2 regions of the Sphaerisporangium sp. NPDC049003 genome follow, and region 1 is predicted to be linked to the other one. Evidence: riboswitches for the same ligand, from Rfam matches in the RefSeq annotation. Region 1 holds a riboswitch; the other holds the start of a gene.
What was found. Region 1 has a riboswitch for glycine ahead of gcvT (glycine cleavage system aminomethyltransferase GcvT). Riboswitches for the same ligand answer to the same signal wherever they lie in the genome.
Positions count from the first base shown of each region.

Region 2: it holds a riboswitch for glycine, as region 1 does, so the genes downstream of both, gcvP (aminomethyl-transferring glycine dehydrogenase) here and gcvT (glycine cleavage system aminomethyltransferase GcvT) in region 1, are expected to answer to the same signal.

Region 1 covers NZ_JBICTU010000008.1:135,912-145,613, forward strand. The annotation lists gene ACGFIV_RS11120 (isochorismatase family protein) at 1-186, shown strand, start outside; gene ACGFIV_RS11125 (DUF222 domain-containing protein) at 329-1,801, opposite strand; gene ACGFIV_RS11130 (hypothetical protein) at 3,061-4,083, opposite strand; gene ACGFIV_RS11135 (L-serine ammonia-lyase) at 4,267-5,643, opposite strand; gene gcvH (glycine cleavage system protein GcvH) at 5,747-6,136, opposite strand; gene gcvT (glycine cleavage system aminomethyltransferase GcvT) at 6,133-7,224, opposite strand; glycine riboswitch at 7,360-7,457, opposite strand; gene ACGFIV_RS11150 (gamma-glutamyl-gamma-aminobutyrate hydrolase family protein) at 7,476-8,183, opposite strand; gene ACGFIV_RS11155 (3-oxoacyl-ACP reductase) at 8,187-8,951, opposite strand; gene ACGFIV_RS11160 (aldehyde dehydrogenase family protein) at 9,004-9,702, opposite strand, start outside.
Region 2 covers NZ_JBICTU010000004.1:177,306-187,007, reverse strand. The annotation lists gene ACGFIV_RS05895 (mannose-1-phosphate guanyltransferase) at 1-2,085, shown strand, start outside; gene ACGFIV_RS05890 (FHA domain-containing protein) at 2,449-2,952, shown strand; gene ACGFIV_RS05885 (MerR family transcriptional regulator) at 2,965-3,639, shown strand; gene ACGFIV_RS05880 (bifunctional nuclease family protein) at 3,771-4,241, shown strand; gene ACGFIV_RS05875 (MerR family transcriptional regulator) at 4,388-5,011, shown strand; glycine riboswitch at 5,156-5,281, shown strand; gene gcvP (aminomethyl-transferring glycine dehydrogenase) at 5,452-8,310, shown strand; gene ACGFIV_RS05865 (tetratricopeptide repeat protein) at 8,415-9,236, shown strand; gene ACGFIV_RS05860 (hypothetical protein) at 9,277-9,675, opposite strand.

The DNA.
Region 1 (9,702 bases):
GGCAACCTCGGTTACCGGGTGCTGTACCCGATCGACGCCATGCACACCTTCGACGCCATCGGCCCCGACGGCGAGGTCGTCACGGCCGAGGAACTCACCCGCGCCACCGCCGCCAACCTCCACCACGGCGGCTTCGCGCAAGTCGTCCGCACCGCCGACCTCGTGAACGCGATGGCTTCGGGCTGACCTAGGGGCGGATCTTGCCGAGTAGCGAGTGGCGAGTGGCGCGCATGCCCAGACCATGGTTCGGGTGTCCGGCGCACTACGACGGAGTACCGCGATGATGCGCACGGTGAGCGTGACCCGGGATGGAATCCCTGTCGCACCGTCATGTCCGAGGGTGGGGTCGAGCAGCGTCTTCATGGTGCTGTTGGCTTTGGCTGCGCCCGAGGTAGGTGTAGGTCCAGCGGTCTTTTCCGGTGCGGCGGCGTTGGTAGCGGTCGGGGTGGCGGTAGCGGTCGCGGTTGTGGAACTGGCAGGCGGGTCCGAGGTTCTTGAGGTCGGTGGGTCCGCCGTGGGTCCAACTGTGGGCGTGGTCGATCTGGCACATGGTGGCGGGCAGCGGGCAGCCTTCGACCCAGCAGGTCGCGTATCGGGCGATGACCGCTCGGCGTTGGCTGGGGGTGGCGAGTCGTACTTTGCGCCCCATGTCCAGCACTTGGCCGTCGGCGTTCATCACGATTCGTATCAGGGTGGAGGTGCGGGCGAGCCGGTGGATGTCACCAGCGGGTAGCAGTTGCCCGGTGGCCGGCAGCATGGCGGGGAGGCTTCGATCGGCCCGCTGCCCGCACCTGCCGCACATATCATCGTCGGCCCCGGCAGGCCGTCGCCGGACACGCTGGGCAGGTTGTTCTTCCTCCACAGACCCGCCACACCCAGCAGAGTCCACATACCTCCGACTTCCAGCAGGCTCCGCATGGAAAGGTCCGGCCGGATCGGTAGGTGCGGGTTTGTACCTGGTTTTGGCGTGCCAGGTCTGCGGGTGCGGGGTGTCGCCGTCCTTCGCCTGCACGCTGCCCGCTGTCCGGGCGCCGTGAGCCTCTGACGACGGGTGGAGCGGGTCGTCGGGGAGGGAGGCGGCGTTGACCAGGATCAGCAGTTCGGTGGTGATCTGCTGCTCCAGCAGGGCGATGAAGGCGTCGGCGTTGCGGACGCGCAAGGGGCGGTCGTCGCCGTCGGTACGGGGCCGGGCGTAGGTGTCCAGCAGGGTCTTGAGCCGCGCGGCGGCCTCACGCGGGAGCTGGAACTCCCCTTCCATCCCACCGGTCGCGCTGGGGCGCACGATGAGGAACCGGGCGGCGTGATCGGCTTCGGCCTCGGTGGCGGTCGCGTCGGGGACGAGCACCTCGCGCAGGTAACGGCCCGCCTTGGCCACCTCGCCCGGACTCGCCTCATCGGCCAGGCTGACCAGGATCGGCTCGGCCACCTGCGTCTGCTCGTCGTTCAGGTGCGCGGTGGCCGCACAGATGGCCGACACCATCCCCTCGGGAAGGGTTCCCGAGGCGAACCGCTCCCGCACCACCGGCAGCCGCGCGAGCTCCGACGAGAGGCAGACCAGGTGCCCGGCGGCGGGCATGCTCATCCCGCACCCCGACCGCAACCACGTCTTGGTCGAGGCATGCCCCTGGGCCCTGGCCTCGCCCGACGCATGCACCCGCCCCACCCGGGCCGCGATCGCCGAGGTCAGCCGATCCCGGGCGAACACCAGATCCTCCACCTCTGCCGCGCAGATCGCCGGCGACTCCGGCACCGGCGCCACCGCCAACGCCTCCGCGGCCTCCCGCACCCGCCCTACCAGCACCCACGACGCCCGACCACCATCCCCACCATCCGCCGGGTCGCCGGCGTCCTCTGGGCCGCCGGCATCCGCCTGGTCGTCGGTACCAGTAGAGCCGTCCCCCACGCCACCGCGCTCTGGATCACCTAGATCCTGGCCATACGGCTCGCGGTCATGCGGGGTTGGAGGATTCGGGGCCCGGTCATGTGGGCCTGGGGTGTGCTGGTCTCGGTCGAGGAGGCTGGGGTCGGGAGAGTCCTCCTGCAGGGAGAAGTCGTGTGCGGTGGAGCCGTCGCTGGACCAACCGGAGGAACGCGCGACCGCCGCCGCCCACCACTCGGGGCCCAGGACACCCGGCCTGGATAGGTGTGATCGGCCACGCTCGGAGAAGTCCGTCACACCCCACCCCCAAGAGACTCGAACTCCTGTGCGAATGGTTTCACAAGTCGAACTCTTCCGCAACCCAATTCCCGTCCGCAATAGCCGGGCATTAAGTGCATTAAATCCAAATTGTCGCATCAGGGTTAACTGTCAAAATTGGTACCATCCGGCTTAGGCGGAGTAAGGTCATGGCCGTACTGAACGGGCGTTACCGGGGAGCGGTACCGGTCTGCCCACGTCGCCCGATCTAGTACGAACCACCGTCCTCGTGGGAACTTGCTTGGGGGCATTGGACCGGCCGGAACGCAACCCAATCCAGTTGAGCCACGGGCGGCGGGGCGTGAGGATTGGTGCCTACGAAATCGCCCGTAGAAGCGGCTCCGCAACGTACTTGATTCTCGCCGGCAGTCGTGCGTGAACACGAGCAGCGATCATTGGCCGGAGCGGATATCCTTCTGCGTCGTGTTCGTCCCGGTATTGCGTTCGCAGATCAGATCTGCGAACGCAATACCGGGATGGAAGAGGGCGGCCGCATTGAATAGAGGTAGGGGGTAAATGTGCCGTAGGCCGGTGGGAAATTATGGGTTGAGCAACTGTCGATACAGTTCATCGCATGGCAGGCCGCGACTGCCGCGTTCACGCAGGACACCCGGCGCCGTTCCGTTGTTCTGTATATCGCATACCTCCAGCTAAAGTCATCGACCCAGGAACATCCCTCCAAGTTCCTCCCGACCTAGTCGGGGATATAACGGAGCGCTTCGCGGTGCACCGGAACCACACCGTTCGGCACGCGGCGTCGCGGCGAGTGGTCGGCGTTCCCAACCGGCGTCAAGCATGCGGGCATCACCACCCAGCGGCGTTAACCGTTACGAGGGAGAGCCCCCTGTCTGTGACCGAGGCTGTCAGTGGAGGGTTCGTAGGTCCACGGCGTGGTCGTCGTCGTCGGCGTGCCATTGGAGGAAGCCGGGGGAGGGGAAGAACGCCTCGGTGATCCGCCGGCCGGGGAGGCGCGTGGCAGTGCGTGTCCGGACGTCGAGGAGCCACGCGGCCTGGCCTTCGCGCCACACCGCGAAGTGGCTCTGCGTCGAGACGCCCTTGGCGCGTGGGCTCAGTACGGCGGCGGTGCCGTCCGCGTACTCCAGTCGGTGAAGGTTGTCGACGTCCTCCGGTTGGAGGTAGGCGGCCAGAACGGGAAGACCGCGCCGCGTGCCGTCCGGGGCGAAGCGGGCCAACGACCCGGTGAACGCGTCGCCTGACACGACGGGTGATCTGGCCAGGAAACCGTCGCTCTGCCAGGTGAGGTCGTACAGCCCGCGCCGCCACAGCCCGGGGGTGCCGTGGCCAGGGTCGATGCGGAAGACCCCCACGTCCCCGGTACCGGTGGTGACGCATCGGGAGAAGTAGAGCAGGCCCTGATGCAACTGAAGGTCGCGGGGATAGTCCCAGCCGTTGCCGCACTGCCAGGCCGATTCTTGCCAGGTGTCCACCACAGTCCTGGCTCGTCCGGTGCGCAGGTCGATCACCTCCAGTTCCCAGCCGCCCGGCTCGTCGTTTCCGAGGAGCCTTGCCACGTAGGAGCCGTCCGCCGCGGCGAGGACCGTGAACGATTCGGTATCGGGTGCGTCCTGGACTAGGAGGGAGCTGCGGCCTGTCGCCGGGTCGAGGATGTCGACGCGGCCCGGCTGGAATCGATGACGGCCCCTGCCGACGAGGGGACGCCCGTCGGGAAGCGTGCCGACCACCCAGGGGCGTTCGCCGACGGAGGGGATCCGCACGACCTTCGCCTGAGGATCGGTGGTGGCAAAGGCCGACGTACTCGTCCGGACCGGGGTGGGTGTCGCGAGCGCGGTCGTCCGCTCGGGAGCGGGAGAGGTGCAGGCGGCCGCCCCCAGGAGCACCATGGCCGCCACCATCGCCGCCTTCATACCTGTCTCCGTCTACTCAGGGGCAGAGGACGTGCCCGTAATTTGCAATAGGCCTCGGTGGCCGGGCGGGCTCTCGCGTCTGAGTACGGCCCCTGGGATGAAGCGGTCAGGACGAAAGAAAGGGGCAGTGGCCACGGACGACGGTTGCCGGCAGGGAGATACGGGCGCCGTCGTGGCGCCGGGTCAGCACTCGATGACGTTGACGGCGAGGCCGCCGCGGCTGGTCTCCTTGTACTTGTCGAGCATGTCGCGGCCGGTGTCGCGCATGGTCTTGATGGCCTTGTCCAGGGAGACGAAGTGGCGGCCGTCGCCGCGCAGGGCGATGCGGGCCGCAGCGATGGCCTTGATGGAGGCGACCGCGTTGCGCTCGATGCAGGGGATCTGCACCAGGCCGCCGATCGGGTCGCAGGTCAGGCCGAGGTTGTGCTCGATGCCGATCTCGGCGGCATTCTCGACCTGCTCGGGCGTGCCTCCGAGGACCTCGGTGAGCCCGGCGGCGGCCATCGAGCAGGCGGAGCCCACTTCGCCCTGGCAGCCGACCTCGGCCCCGGAGATCGAGGCGTTCTCCTTGAACAGCACGCCGATCGCCCCGGCTGTGAGCAGGAACCGGATGATGCCCTCGTCGTCGGCCTTCGGGGTGAACCGGTCGTAATAGGTCAGTACGGCCGGGATGATGCCGGCGGCGCCGTTGGTGGGCGCGGTCACGATGCGGCCGCCCGCCGCGTTCTCCTCGTTCACGGCGAGGGCGAACAGCGTGACCCAGTCCATCGTCTGGAGCGGGTCCTTCTCGGGCGACTCGCTCTGCAGGCGCCGGAACAGCTGGTTGGCCCGCCGCCTGACCTTGAGGCCCCCCGGGAGCACGCCCTCCTTGGCGCTGCCGCGCCGTACGCAGTCGGCCATGACCTGCCAGAGCCGGAGCAGCTCGGCCCGGATCTCGTCCTCGGTGCGGCCGAAGGCCTTCTCGTTCTCCAACATCAGCCCGGAGATCGACAGGCCGGTGTCGGAGCAGTGCTTGAGAAGCTCCGCCGCCGTGGTGAACGGGTGGGGGAGCTCGGTGTCGTCGGCCTTGATGCGGTCGGCTCCGGTGGCGTTCTCGTCGACGACGAACCCGCCGCCGACCGAGTAGTAGATCTTCTCGCGGAGGGACTCGCCCTCGGGGGAGAAGGCGGTGAAGCGCATGCCGTTCGGGTGGTGCGGCAGTGAGATCTTGCGCTCGAAGACGAGATCCTCGCCGATCACGAACGGGATCTCATGCGAGCCGTACAGATTCACGGTGCCGGTGGAGCGCATCCGCGCGAGCCGGTCGTCGATGGTGTCCACATCCACCAGTTCGGGCTTCTCGCCCGACAGCCCCAGCAGGACGGCCTTGTCGCTGCCGTGGCCCTTGCCGGTGAGTCCGAGCGAACCGTAGAGGATGACCTCCACCCGGGCCGTCTTCTCCAGCAACCCGTCGCCGTCGAGCCCCCGGACGAACTTGTGCGCCGCCGCCATGGGCCCGCCGGTGTGCGAGCTCGACGGCCCGATGCCTATCTTGAACAGATCGAAGACGCTGATCGCCATGGATCTCGGCCCTTCGGAAGGGGTTGTGCGGGGGCCCGGCGAGCGCGGGGGCTCGCCGGGGTGAGGACGCGCGGTGACAGGACCGTGAGAACTGTCAGGACCGTCAGGACTCGGCGGTCGTGACGGTGGTGTACTCCTCGGGGGTGAGGAGATCCTCGGGGGTTCCCTCGATGCGCACGCGGAACAGCCAGCCCTCGCCGTACGGGTCGGAGTTGACCAGGGAGGGGTCGTCCACGACGGTCTGGTTGACCTCGACGACCTCGCCCGTCACCGGGGCGTAGATGTCGCTCACGGACTTGGTCGACTCGACCTCTCCGATGGCGTCCCCAGCCTCGACGGTGGCACCCGTCTCCGGCAGTTGGACGTAGACGACGTCACCCAGCGCATCGGCGGCGAACGCCGTGATGCCCACGGTCACGGTGAGGCCGTCGTCGAGCCCGGCCACCCACTCGTGCTCCTTGGTGTAGCTGAGCTCCTCGGGAATGCTGCTCACATGCTCCTCCGGTAAAAAGGAAGGTCAACCACGTCGACCGGTTCATGGCTACCACGGATGTCGACCGCGAGTCCTTCGGACACGTTGATGTCCACGTAGGCCATCGCGATCGGCTTGCCGAGTGACTGCGAGGGCGCGCCGCTGGTGACCTCTCCAACGACGGTGCCGTCAGTCAGCAGCACCACGGGGTAGCCGTGGCGCGGCACTCGGCGGCCCCGCGCGACCAGGCCGGTGAGGCGCCGTCGCGGAGGGACGTCCTTCAGCGGCGCGAGCGCCGCACGGCCGACGAAGTCGCCCGGCTTGTCGAACTTCACGACCCGGCCGAGGCCGGCGTCGAAGGGGGTCAGCCCGGCGTTCAGCTCGTTGCCGTACAGCGGCATGCCCGCTTCGAGGCGAAGCGTGTCGCGGGCGGACAACCCGGCGGGGCGCAGGTCGTACGCGTCGCCCGCCTTGGTGAGCTCCTGCCACAGCGGCGCGGCGTCCTGCGCGGCGACGAAGAGCTCGAAACCGTCCTCGCCCGTGTACCCGGTGCGGGCGATGAGGGCCTCGGCTCCGGCGACGGTGCCCGGCAGCCCCGCGTAGTACTTCAGGCCGGGCAGATCGGCATCGGTGAGCGAGCTGAGGATCTCCTGGGCGCGGGGGCCCTGGATGGCGATCAGCGCGTAGCGGTCGGACCGGTCGTCGACCTCGGCGTCGAACCCCTGGGCCCGCTCGGTCAGCTCGGCGGCCACCCGCTCGTAGTTGGAGGCGTTGGCCACGACGAGGAACTCCTCGGTGCCAAGGCGGTAGACGATCAGGTCGTCCAGCACGCCGCCGTCGGCGGCGCAGATCATGGTGTAGCGGGCGCGGCCCGGTTCGAGCACGGACAGGTGGCCGACCAGCGCGTGGTCCAGCGCCTGGCCCGCCTCAGGACCGATGACGAAGATCTCGCCCATGTGGGAGAGGTCGAAGAGCCCGGCGGCCGTACGCACGGCGTTGTGCTCGGCGGACTCGCTGCCGTAGCGCAGCGGCATCAGCCAGCCGGCGAAGTCGGTGAGCGTCGCGCCGAGGCTCTCGTGCACCTCGCGGAGCGGTGTGGGTCTGGACATGATGCGCACCTCAGACAGGGTTGGATGAGAGCATCCTCCCCCTCTGTCATCGGTGCCTGAGAGTTTCGCCCGGGTTTTACCGGACTTTCACCTTCGGCGAGGCCCCGTGGAGAGAGCCTGCTTTCCAGAGATCACCTTGCCCGTACGGTCCTTTGCCTTGTGAGGTTCGCGGGGAGGACTTGCTCCTTCAGGGGTCCTGGCCGGATGTCAGGACGCTCTCCCGCACGGGATCATCGGTGTTCCCGCTCACCTTACCAAGACCGGCCGCTCGTCGCGGCGGCGACCAGCGCCTCGAAAAGATGACCTTCCTGGCCCGCCTCAGGGTGCCACTGGACGGCGAGCGCGAAGGGGTGCTCGGAGAGCTCCACCGCTTCCACCGTGCCGTCGTCCGAGGTCGCGGACACCGTGAGCCCCTCGCCGAGGCGGTCGGTCGCCTGGTGGTGGTAGTGGGCGGCAGTGGCCTCCCCGGCGCCCAGCACGTCGGCGACCCTGCTGCAGGGCGTCAGCCGTACGGGCAGGTGGCCGAACTCGCCGGGCGCGGGGGAATGGCCGCTGTGTCCCACCACGTCGGGCAGGTGCTGGTGGAGGCTGCCTCCGAGCGACACGTTCAGGACCTGGAGGCCCCGGCAGATGCCGAGGAACGGCAGCTCCGCCTCCAGTGCCGCGCCGACCAGCTCAAACTCCGCATCATCACGAAATTTCCGGATGTATCCGGTTTGGTCGTGCGGCGGCTCGCCGTACCTGCCAGGGTCGACGTCGCCGCCGCCCGCCACGATCAGGCCGTCCAGCCGCTCGACCAGTGGCGCGGGGTCGCCCGCCGGGGGCAGGATGACCGGCTGGCCTCCCGCCCTCACGACGTGCTCCACGTAGGTGTACGGCAGCAGCGCGGCCGGCATCCGCCACACGGTGAAGGCGGCGGGCTCGACGTAGCAGGTGATGCCGATGACGGGTCGCGGCATGGGCTACAGCGGGGTCACGTAGGCGCCCGAGATGCCGCCGTCCACCAGGAACTCGGCACCGGTGATGAAGCTCGCGTCGTCCGAGGCGAGGAACGCGACGGCGGCGGCGATCTCGGAGGCCTCGGCGAAGCGGCCCACGGGGATGTGGACCAGGCGCCGCTGGGCGCGCTCGGGGTCCTTGGCGAACAGCTCCTGCAGCAGCGGGGTGTTGACCGGCCCCGGGCACAGCGCGTTGACCCGGATGCCCTCGCGGGCGAACTGGACGCCCAGCTCGCGTGACATGGCGAGCACGCCGCCCTTGGAGGCGGTGTAGGAGATCTGGGACGTCGCGGACCCCATCACCGCCACGAACGACGCGGTGTTGATGATCGAGCCCTTGCCCTGCCGCCGCATGTACGGGATGACGTGCTTGCAGCAGAGGTACACGCTGGTCAGGTTGACGTCCTGAACGCGCCGCCAGGCCTCGATGCCCGTGGTCAGGATCGAGTCGTCGTCGGGAGGCGAGATTCCCGCGTTGTTGAAGGCGACGTCCACGCTGCCGTAGGTCTCGAAGGCCGTCTCGAACATCCGGCTGACGTCCTCCTCGCTGGTGACGTCGGTACGGACGAACAAGCCGCCCACCTCGTCCGCCAGTTTGGCGCCGCCCTCCTCGTCGAGGTCGGCGCACACGACCTTCGCGCCCTCCTCGGCGAAGCGGCGAGCCGTGGCGAGGCCGATGCCGCCCGCCGCCCCCGTGATCACGGCGACGCGGTCCCGCAGACGTTGCATAGTGACGAACTCCCTGGTGCTCGAATCAGTCGTGGAACTTCAGCCCTGTGGCTCAGTGGGCGATGAAGACGTTCTTGGTCTCGGTGAAGGCGGCCAGCGCGTCCGGTCCGAGCTCCCGGCCGAGGCCGGACTGCTTGAACCCGCCGAAGGGCGTCCAGTACCTCACGGAGGAGTGGGAGTTGACCGAGAGGTTCCCCGCCTCGACCGCGCGGGCCACCCGGAGGGCCCGTCCCACGTCCCGGGTCCAGATAGACCCCGAAAGACCATATTTCGTGTTATTAGCGATCTGTACGGCTTGCGCCTCGTCCTCGAACGGGACCACGCTCACGACCGGCCCGAAGATCTCGTCCGTGAACGCGCGGTCGTCCAGCGAGTCGTGGGTCAGCACGGTCGGGGGGAACCAGAATCCCCGGCCGGACGGGCACGAGCCCTGGAAGCGCGGCGCGGCGGTGACGAACGACGCGACCCGCTCGCGGTGCTCGGCGCTGATCAGCGGGCCCATGTCGGTGCCGGGATCGCGCGGATCGCCCACCGTCAGCCCCCCGACGGCCGCGCCGAGCCGGTCGAGGAACTCCTCGTACACCGGGCGTTCCACCAGGATCCGCGAGCGCGCGCAGCAGTCCTGCCCGCTGTTGTCGAAGACCGCCGAGGGGGCGCTCGCAGCGGCCTGCTCCAGGTCGGCGTCGGCGAAGACCACGTTGGCGCTCTTGCCGCCGAGTTCCAGAGTGAGCCGTTTGACGTTCTCGGCGGC
Region 2 (9,702 bases), on a different contig from region 1:
GAGTTCGGGATCATCATCGTCGACGAGCAGGGCAGGGTGCAGCGCTTCCTGGAGAAGCCCACCTGGGGGCAGGTCTTCTCCGACACGGTCAACACCGGCGTGTACGTGATGGAGCCGGAGGTCCTCGACGAGGTCGCCCCCGGGGTCCCGGTCGACTGGTCGGCCGACGTCTTCCCCAAGCTGCTGGCCCAGGGCGCGCCGCTGTACGGGTACATCACCGGCGGCTACTGGGAGGACGTCGGCACCCACGAGAGCTACCTCAAGGCGCAGGCGGACGCCCTGTCGGGCCGGGTCAAGCTGGACGCCGACGGCTTCGAGCTCTCCCCGGGCGTCTGGGTCGCCGAGGGCGCCTCCGTCGACCCCGACGCCATCTTGAAGGGCCCGCTCTACATCGGCGGCTACGCCAAGGTCGAGGCGGGCGCCGAACTGCGGGAGTACACCGTCCTCGGCGACAACGTCGTGGTGAAGGAGGGCGCGTTCCTGCACCGCGCCGTCGTCCACGACAACGTCTACATCGGGCCGAGCGCCCACCTGCGCGGCTGCGTGATCGGCAAGAACACTGACGTGATGACCGGCGCGCGCATCGAGGAGAACGCCGTCGTCGGCGACGAGTGCGTGATCGAGTCCGAGGCCTACGTCTCCTCCGGCGTCAAGATCTACCCTTTCAAGACGATCGAGGCGGGCGCGGTCGTCAACACCAGCGTGATCTGGGAGTCGCGCGGCCAGCGAAGCCTGTTCGGGCCGCGCGGGGTCTCCGGCCTCGTCAACGTCGAGATCACCCCCGAGCTGTGCGTGCGCCTGGCCAGCGCGTACGCCACCACCCTGAAGAAGGGCGCGTCGGTCATCACCTCGCGCGACTCCTCCCGCGCCGCCCGCGCCCTCAAGCGCGCGGTCATCAGCGCGCTGACCGCGAGCGCGATCAACGTGCTCGACCTGGAGGCCGCCCCGCTGCCCGTCGCGCGCTTCCACACCTCCAACGAGACCGCCTCGGGCGGCATCGCCCTTCGCACCACCCCAGGTGACCCCCAGAGCGTCGACATCATCTTCATGGACGAGAACGGCGCCGACCTGTCGCAGGGCGCGCAGCGCAAGCTGGAGCGCGTCTTCTCCCGGCAGGAGTTCCGGCGCGCCTTCCCCGGCGAGATCGCGGAGCTGAGCTTCCCCGCCAGGGCCGTGGAGGACTACACCCGCGAGCTGCTGCGCTGGGTCGACATGTCCGGCGTGCGCGACGCCGAGATGAAGGTCGTCATCGACTGCGCGGGCGGCACCTCCTCCCTGGTGCTCCCGAGCCTGCTCGGCCGCGTCGGGGTGGACGTCCTCACCGTCAACAACCGCCTGGACGACGCCTCGCCGACCGAGACGCTCGCCGAGCGCCGCAGGGACCTCCAGCGCCTGGCGGAGCTCGTGGGGTCCTCCAGGGCCGCTTTCGGCGTACGTTTCGACCCGGTGGGGGAGCGCGTCTCCCTGGTCGACGAGATGGGCCAGCTGATCAGCGAGGAGCGGGCGCAGCTGGTCGTCCTCGACCTGGTCGCGGCCGAGCGACGCGGCGGCCGGGTGGCCCTGCCCGTGACCACCACCCGCGTGGCCGAGCAGGTGTGCCGGTTCCACGGGGCGCAGGTGCAGTGGACCTCCACGGCCCTGGACGCCCTCACCTCGGCGGCTGCCGACCCCGATCTGATCTTCGCGGCGGACGGGCGCGGCGGCTTCATCGTGCCGGAGTTCGCGCCCACGGTCGACGGCCTGGCCGCCTTCCTGCGCATCCTCGGGCTGGTGGCCCGCACCCGGCTGTCGCTGAGCCAGATCGACGCCCGCATCCCGCAGGCGAAGATGCTCAAACGCACGGTTCCGACCCCGTGGGCCGCCAAGGGGGCGGTCATGCGGTCGGTCGTCGAGGCGGCCGACGGGTACCACCTCGACACCACCGACGGCGTGCGCGTGGTCGAGGAGGACGGAGGCTGGGCCCTGATCCTCCCCGACCCCTCGGAGGCCGTGACCCGTATCTGGGCGGAAGGGGACGACCTGGACGTGGCACAGGGCCTCCTGGAGCGCTGGGCGCGGGTGGTGGAGCACGCCGCGGGCACCTGAGCGCCCGCCCCGGCAACGGGAGCGTTCTGCCCCGAACCGGCCGTTTCCGGTCACATTTGAACGGCGCGCCGCATGGACCGGAGGGCGGCGCGGGCGGTAGCTTTGGACCGGCGTGGCGAGCCGGGTCGGAAGGAACGAGGGGCGAGCGCCGTCAGGAGATACGCGAGCCCCCGTCAGCGAGGACCGAGCGAGCCCCACCAGCAGCATGTCCGAACCCGCGAGCCTGCCCTCATCTTGACCTTTGCGACTCATCAGCGTAAGTTGCGGCATTCGCAGTCTGAGCAACTATGAGAAGCGAAGAACCGAGGCACGCCGCACAGAGCACCGTCGCCGCGACTTCGCGGTAGGAGGCCGAGCCGATCGATGCCGAGCGTCTACTGCACGCAGTGCGGTCATGCCAACCCTGACGACGCCCGTTTCTGCTCACGGTGCGGGTCGCCGCTGAGTCGTGTCGAAAACACGCCGGGGGACACCACCTCCACGATCTCACTCAGTGGGATCGAGGCGATGGACGGCGACGCGACGGGACAGACGCTCATCCCCGATCGGGCCTCGGTCGAGCAGCTGCCGGCCGGCACGGCCCTGCTGGTCGTGATGCGCGGGCCCAACGCCGGGAGCCGGTTCCTGCTCGACAGCGACCTCACCACGGCGGGCCGTCACCCCGAGAGCGACATCTTCCTCGACGACGTGACCGTTTCGCGCAGGCACGCGGAGTTCTACCGGCGGGGCGACTACTTCACCGCCAGGGACGTCGGCAGCCTCAACGGCACCTACGTCAACCGGGAGCGCATCGAGGAGCTACCGCTCTCCGGCGGCGACGAAGTCCAGATCGGCAAGTTCCGGCTGGTGTTCCTCACGCGTGGGTGAGGAGGAACGGTGATGGGCGCGCAGGCAGCCAGGGCGTTCATGAGCATCGGGGAAGTCCTCGAGATCCTGCGGGGCGACTTCCCCGACGTCACCGTCTCCAAGATCCGCTTTCTCGAGGGCGAGGGGCTCATCGAGCCCCAGCGCTCCCCTTCGGGGTACCGCAAGTTCACCCACGCCGACGTCGAGCGCCTGCGCTACATCCTCACCGCCCAGCGTGACCGCTACCTTCCGCTGCGCGTGATCAAGGACCACCTGGACACCGCCGAGCGCGACGGCGTCACCCGGCCCCGCGCAGTCGGGGCCGAGCCGCCGGTCGCCGAGATCCGGCTGAGCCGCGCCGAGCTTCTGGAGGCCGCGGCCCTCGACGAGGAGACCCTCGTGGAGCTGGAGGACTACGGCCTGCTGACCCCGGTCGCGCGGTGGTACGACGCCGAGGCCCTCACCGTCGCCAGGGCCTCAGGGGCGCTCGGAAGGTTCGGGCTGCACCCCCGCCACCTGCGGGTGCTGAGGGCCGCCGCGGAGCGCGAGGCGGGGCTCGTGGAGCAGGCCGTGGCGCCGCTGCTGCGCCGCCGCGCCCCCGGCGCCGTCGATCAGGCCGAGGAGACCGCTCGCGAGCTCTCCGCCCTGCTCCTGGAGCTGCACGCCGCCCTGGTGCGGGGCGGTCTGAGGGGCATTCTGGGCCGCTGAAGGAGGCGCCCGGACATTTCGGGGTGCGGGGATGTTACGTTGAATTTTGCGGCGATGGTCACGCCGCGAGCCGAGAGCCGCAAGGGAACGGGCCCGGAGCGGGCCGGCGACCCAATGAGACGGAGCAGCCTGTGTTGCAGATGGAGGTCGTGGGGGTCCGTGTCGAGATGCCCTCCAACCAGCCCATCGTCCTGCTCAAGGAGGCGAAGGGTGAGCGTTATCTGCCGATCTGGATTGGGATGACCGAGGCCACGGCCATCGCTCTGGCACAGGCAGAGGAGCCGCCACCCCGGCCGCTCACCCACGACTTGTTCAAGGACGTGATCGAAGCTCTCGGCGTGCGGCTGCAGACGGTCAACATCGTGGCCCTGCGCGACGGGATCTTCTTCGCTGACCTGGTGTTCTCCAACGGTGTCGAGGTGAGCGCACGCCCATCCGACTCGATCGCGTTGGCTCTTCGCACCGGTGCCAGCATCTTCGCCAGCGAGGATGTCGTGCGCGAGGCCGGCGTCATCATCCCTGATGATCAGGAGGACGAGGTCGAGAAGTTCCGTGAGTTCCTGGACACGATCACGCCCGAGGACTTCGGTCGTGCGGGTTAGCCATATCGGGCATTTACGCTTCACGACGCGCCGGGCGGGATCGTTGACTGAGCATCGCGCCAGTCCTACGGTGCAAGGGAAACCACGGTTGTAATTCACGAACCCCCAGATCAGACCGTGGGATGAGAGAAAGCCGGAGGTCCGCAGTGGCGGTCAGCAGCGGCGAGGGAAAGACGGCCGGCCAGCATGATCCGGCCCAGCGCCAGTCGGCGCGGGAGCGCGCGGGCGAGCAGGGCCTGTTGTTCGACGAGCGGCCGGCGTCGCTGCCCGCCGACGTGGGATACCGCGGCCCGACGGCGTGCTCGGCGGCCGGCATCACCTACCGCCAGCTCGACTACTGGGCGAGAACCCAGCTGGTCGAGCCGTCGGTACGGGCGGCGCAGGGCTCGGGGTCGCAACGGCTCTACAGCTTCCGCGACATCCTCGTTCTCAAGGTGGTCAAGCGCCTGCTCGACACCGGGGTGTCGCTCCAGCAGATACGCACCGCCGTGCAGCATCTGCGGGAGCGCGGGGTCAACGACCTGGCGCAGATCACGCTGATGAGCGACGGCGTGAGCGTCTACGAGTGCACCTCGGCCGACGAGGTGATAGATCTGCTCGAAGGCGGCCAGGGCGTGTTCGGCATCGCCTTGGGCGGGGTCTGGCGCGAGGTCGAGGGATCCCTGGCGGAGCTGCCGGGGGAACGCGCGGAGCCGGCCGACCGGACCTCCACGGAGGAGCACCCGGGTGACGAGCTGGCTCGGCGCAGGAAGGCCCGCAAGACAGGGTGACCCCGGCCACTGTGTGAGTGGAGATCCCGTGGGGACGGGGCTGGATCTTCGTGAACCCGCAGGTCAGGGGCAAAGTACGGCAAACCCGGGCAATAGGGGTAGCCCCTAAGTCGGGGCGGGACGGTACGATTGGCGCAAGGCTTATGACCCTGTGCGGGAGAGTCCCTGGCACGGGCCGGTTCCGCGCTCCACGCGGTGCCGGCGTGTGACCCGGGCGCCGAAGGAGCAACCTCCCCGGAATCTCTCAGGCCCACGTACCGCACGGGTGAGGCGACTCTGGAAAGTAGACATGCCCGCCAGGCGTGTCTCACCGACGGTGCAAATCCGCTTTTATGGGGATGAAGCTCTCAGGTCGCGATGACACATCGCGCTGACAGAGGGGGAGACCCGGCATACGCGCGCGCTCCAAGCGCTGGTCTCCACACCCTCAGGAGGGCCCCATGACCGATCGGTCACCGCTTCGCGACCTGTCCGCACCGCCCTTCGCCACCCGGCACATCGGCCCCGCGGACGCCGATCAGGCGCGCATGCTGGAGGCGGTGGGTTACGAGTCGGTCGGCGACCTGATCGCCCTGGCGGTGCCCGGGACGATCCGCGCGGAGGGCCCGCTCGACCTGCCCGAGGCGGCGAGCGAGACCGAGGCCATCGCCGAGCTGCGGGCGCTCGCGTCCCGCAACCAGGTGCTGACCTCGATGATCGGGCTCGGCTACCACGACACGATCACCCCCGCGGTCATCCGGCGCAACCTGCTGGAGAACCCGGGCTGGTACACCGCCTACACGCCCTACCAGCCGGAGATCTCGCAGGGACGCCTTGAGGCCCTGCTGAACTTCCAGACCGTGATCAGCGACCTGACCGGGCTGGACGTCGCCGGCGCCTCGCTGCTCGACGAGGCCACGGCCGCGGCGGAGGCCATGACGCTGGCCCGCCGCGCCGGGCGGGCCAAGAGCCCGGTGTTCGTCGTGGACGCCGACGCCCTCCCGCAGACCAAGGCCGTGCTGGCCACCCGCGCCGAGCCGCTCGGCATCGAGCTCGCCGAGGCCGACCTCCGCCAGGGCCTGCCCGGCGGCGAGCTGTTCGGCGTGCTCGTCCAGTACCCGGGCGCGAGTGGCGAGATCAAGGACTTCCGCGCCGTCGCCGACGAGGCCCACGCCCGCGGCGCGCTGGTGGTCGCCTCCGCCGACCTTCTCGCGCTGACGCTGGTCGAGGCGCCCGGCTCCATGGGCGCCGACATCGCCGTGGGCTCCTCCCAGCGCTTCGGCGTGCCCTTCGGGTTCGGCGGCCCCCACGCCGCGTACATGGCGGTCCGCGAGGGGCTCCAGAGGCAGATGCCCGGCCGCCTGGTCGGGGTGTCGCAGGACGCCGACGGGCGCCCCGCGTACCGCCTGGCCCTGCAGACCCGCGAGCAGCACATCCGCAGGGAGAAGGCCACGAGCAACATCTGCACGGCGCAGGTGCTGCTGGCCGTGATCGCCGGCATGTACGCCGTCTACCACGGCCCCGAGGGGCTCCGGCGCATCGCCCAGCGCACCCACCGGCACGCCGCCGTCCTCGCGGCCGGGCTGCGCGGCGCCGGCGTCGAGATCGCGCACGACGACTTCTTCGACACCGTGCTCGCCCGCGTCCCCGGCCGTGCCGCCGAGATCGTCGCGGCGGCCCGCGACAGGGGCGTCAACCTGCGCCTCGCCGACGCCGACCACGTGGGCGTCTCCTGCGACGAGAAGACCACGGCCGACGACCTCCGGGCGGTCTGGGAGGCGTTCGGCCTCACCGGCATCGTGCTGGACGACCTGGACACCGCCACCTCCGACGCGCTGCCCGCCGAGCTGCTGCGCACCACGGACTTCCTGACCCACCCGGTGTTCCACTCCCACCGCTCCGAGACGGCGATGCTCCGCTATCTCCGGAAACTTCAGGACAAGGACATCGCGCTCGACCGGTCGATGATCCCGCTGGGCTCCTGCACGATGAAGCTCAACGCCACGACCGAGATGGAGCCGATCAGCTGGCCCGAGCTCGCCGGGATCCACCCCTACGCCCCGGCCGACCAGGTGGAGGGCTACCTGCGGCTCATCAAGGACCTGGAGGGCTGGCTGGCCGAGGTCACCGGGTACGACGCCGTCTCGCTGCAGCCCAACGCGGGCTCCCAGGGCGAGTTCGCCGGCCTGCTCGCGATCCGCGCCTACCACAGGGCCAACGGCGACAACGAGCGCGACGTCTGCCTCATCCCGTCGTCGGCCCACGGCACCAACGCCGCCAGCGCCGTCATGGCGGGCATGCGGGTCGTCGTGGTCGCCTGCGACGACGACGGCAACGTCGACGTCCCCGACCTCATCGCCAAGATCGACAAACACCGCGACCGCCTGGCGGCGATCATGGTGACCTACCCCTCCACGCACGGCGTGTTCGAGGAGACGATCACCGAGATCTGCGACCGGGTCCACGAGGCCGGCGGGCAGGTCTACGTCGACGGCGCCAACCTCAACGCCCTGGTCGGGCTGGCCAAGCCCGGATCGTTCGGCGCGGACGTCTCCCACCTGAACCTCCACAAGACCTTCTGCATCCCGCACGGCGGCGGAGGTCCCGGCGTGGGCCCGGTGGCGGTCCGCTCCCACCTGGCGCCCTACCTGCCCGGCCACCCGCTGGAGGACAGCCCGGTGGGCCCGGTCTCGGCCGCGCCCTTCGGGTCGGCCGGCATCCTGCCGATCTCGTGGGCCTACGTCAGGATGATGGGCGCCGACGGGCTCAAGGCGGCCACCGAGCAGGCGATCCTGTCGGCCAACTACCTGGCGCGGCGACTCGCCCCGCACTACCCGGTGCTCTACACCGGCCGCGAGGGCCTGGTCGCGCACGAGTGCATCGTCGACCTGCGCCAGATCACCAAGGAGACCGGCGTCACGGTCGACGACGTCGCCAAGCGCCTGGTCGACTACGGCTTCCACGCGCCCACCATGTCGTTCCCGGTGGCGGGCACCCTGATGATCGAGCCGACCGAGAGCGAGGACCTCGCCGAGCTCGACCGGTTCTGCGACGCCATGATCGCCATCCGCGAGGAGATCGCCAAGGTCGCCTCCGGAGCCTACGACAGGGCTGACAACCCGCTGAGCAACGCCCCGCACACGGCCGACTGCCTGGCGGCCGACGACTGGGCCCACCCCTACACCCGCACCGAGGCGGCCTACCCCGTGGCGGCTCTCCGCGAGGCGAAGTACTGGTCACCGGTCCGCCGCATCGACCAGGCGTACGGCGACCGCAACCTCGTGTGCTCCTGCCCCCCGCTGGAGGCATACGAAGACTAGGCGACGAGCCTCGGGCGCCCGTCCGCATCGGCATAATATGTCGCGCGCGACGGCGCGCCCGCGTCGCGAGGCCCGGGAACCCCCTATCCGGAGAAGAGGTCCCGATGGCGGCGCACGAGGTGCAGTCCGGGCGGTCGATCGACGACGCGCGGAGGCTGGCCGAGAGCGGTGAGCTCGACGCCGCGGCCGAGATCTTCACCGAGCTGGTCGCCGACGAGCAGGAGGCCGACCGTGCCCAGGCGGCCGTCGGTCTCGCCGTGGTGCTGGAGCAGCGCGGCGACGTGGCAGGGGCCAGGGCAGCGGCCCGTACGGCCCTTGCCACCGGACACCCCGAGTACGCCGCCCAGGCGGCCTGCCACCTGGCGCGCGGGTTCGAGAGGGACGACATGGCCGACCAGGCGCGTGCCGCCTGGCAGGCCGTGATCGGCGTCGGCACCCCGGCCTACCTGCCCGCCGCACACCTGGCGCTGGCGCGCATCGCCGTGAGCCAGGGGGACGACCGCGAGGCCGAGGGGTCGCTGCGGGCGGCGCTCGCCACCCGCGACCCCGATGCGGGTTCCCTGGCCGCGCAGCGGCTCGCCGAGTACCTGCTGGCCGAGGGCGAGCCCGGGGAGGCCGCCGACGTGTTGATCGAGGCGCTCGACGTGCCCGGCGTCGCCGACTCCGGCCGCCTGCGGGTGCTGCTCGGCATCGCCCACCTCGACATGGCCTGCGGGGAGTTCGCCGCCGCCGCCGAGGGCGGCCAGGACACCGACAGCGCGGCCCTCGCCATCGAGCTCCTCGCCCGCACCCTCCCGCTGCGCGGGCGCGACGCCGACGCCGAGACGGTGTGGACGTACGGCCTGGAGCATCCCGACGAGGGTGTGGCCGAGCAGGTGCGCCTGCGCCTGCACCGTGACGACGAGCCCGCCGGGGACGGCGGCTAGGCGGCGCCCTCACCCCTGATGCCCTGCGTGAGGCGGCGGCTCAGCGGCGGCGGCGGCCGAACGCCGCGGCGAGGTTGACCAGGACGATGCCGGTCCAGGCGAGGAACAGCCCGGCGAGGCCCGCCTGCGTGGCGGCGATCGCCGTCAGCGGGACGCCGATGCCCAGCGACCCGAGGGCGATGGGGATCGTGCCGTCCCCCTGCTTGTGCGGCTTGGCCTGGCCCGGGGGAGCGCCATGCGGCCCGGCGAAGCCACCGGGCCCAGGGTGGCCCTGGTAGCCGTTCTGGGCCGTGACCTCCGACCGCACCCGCGCGTCGATCGTGGAGTCGATCTTCTCCAGGAAGGACTCGATCAGCGCGTGCTCGTAGTCGGGACCGAGGTCACGACGGGCCTCGACGGTGGCGCGAAGCTCGTCGCGGGGGAGAGAGTTGTCCGGCACCCTCCTAATCTGGCACAGACGCACCGG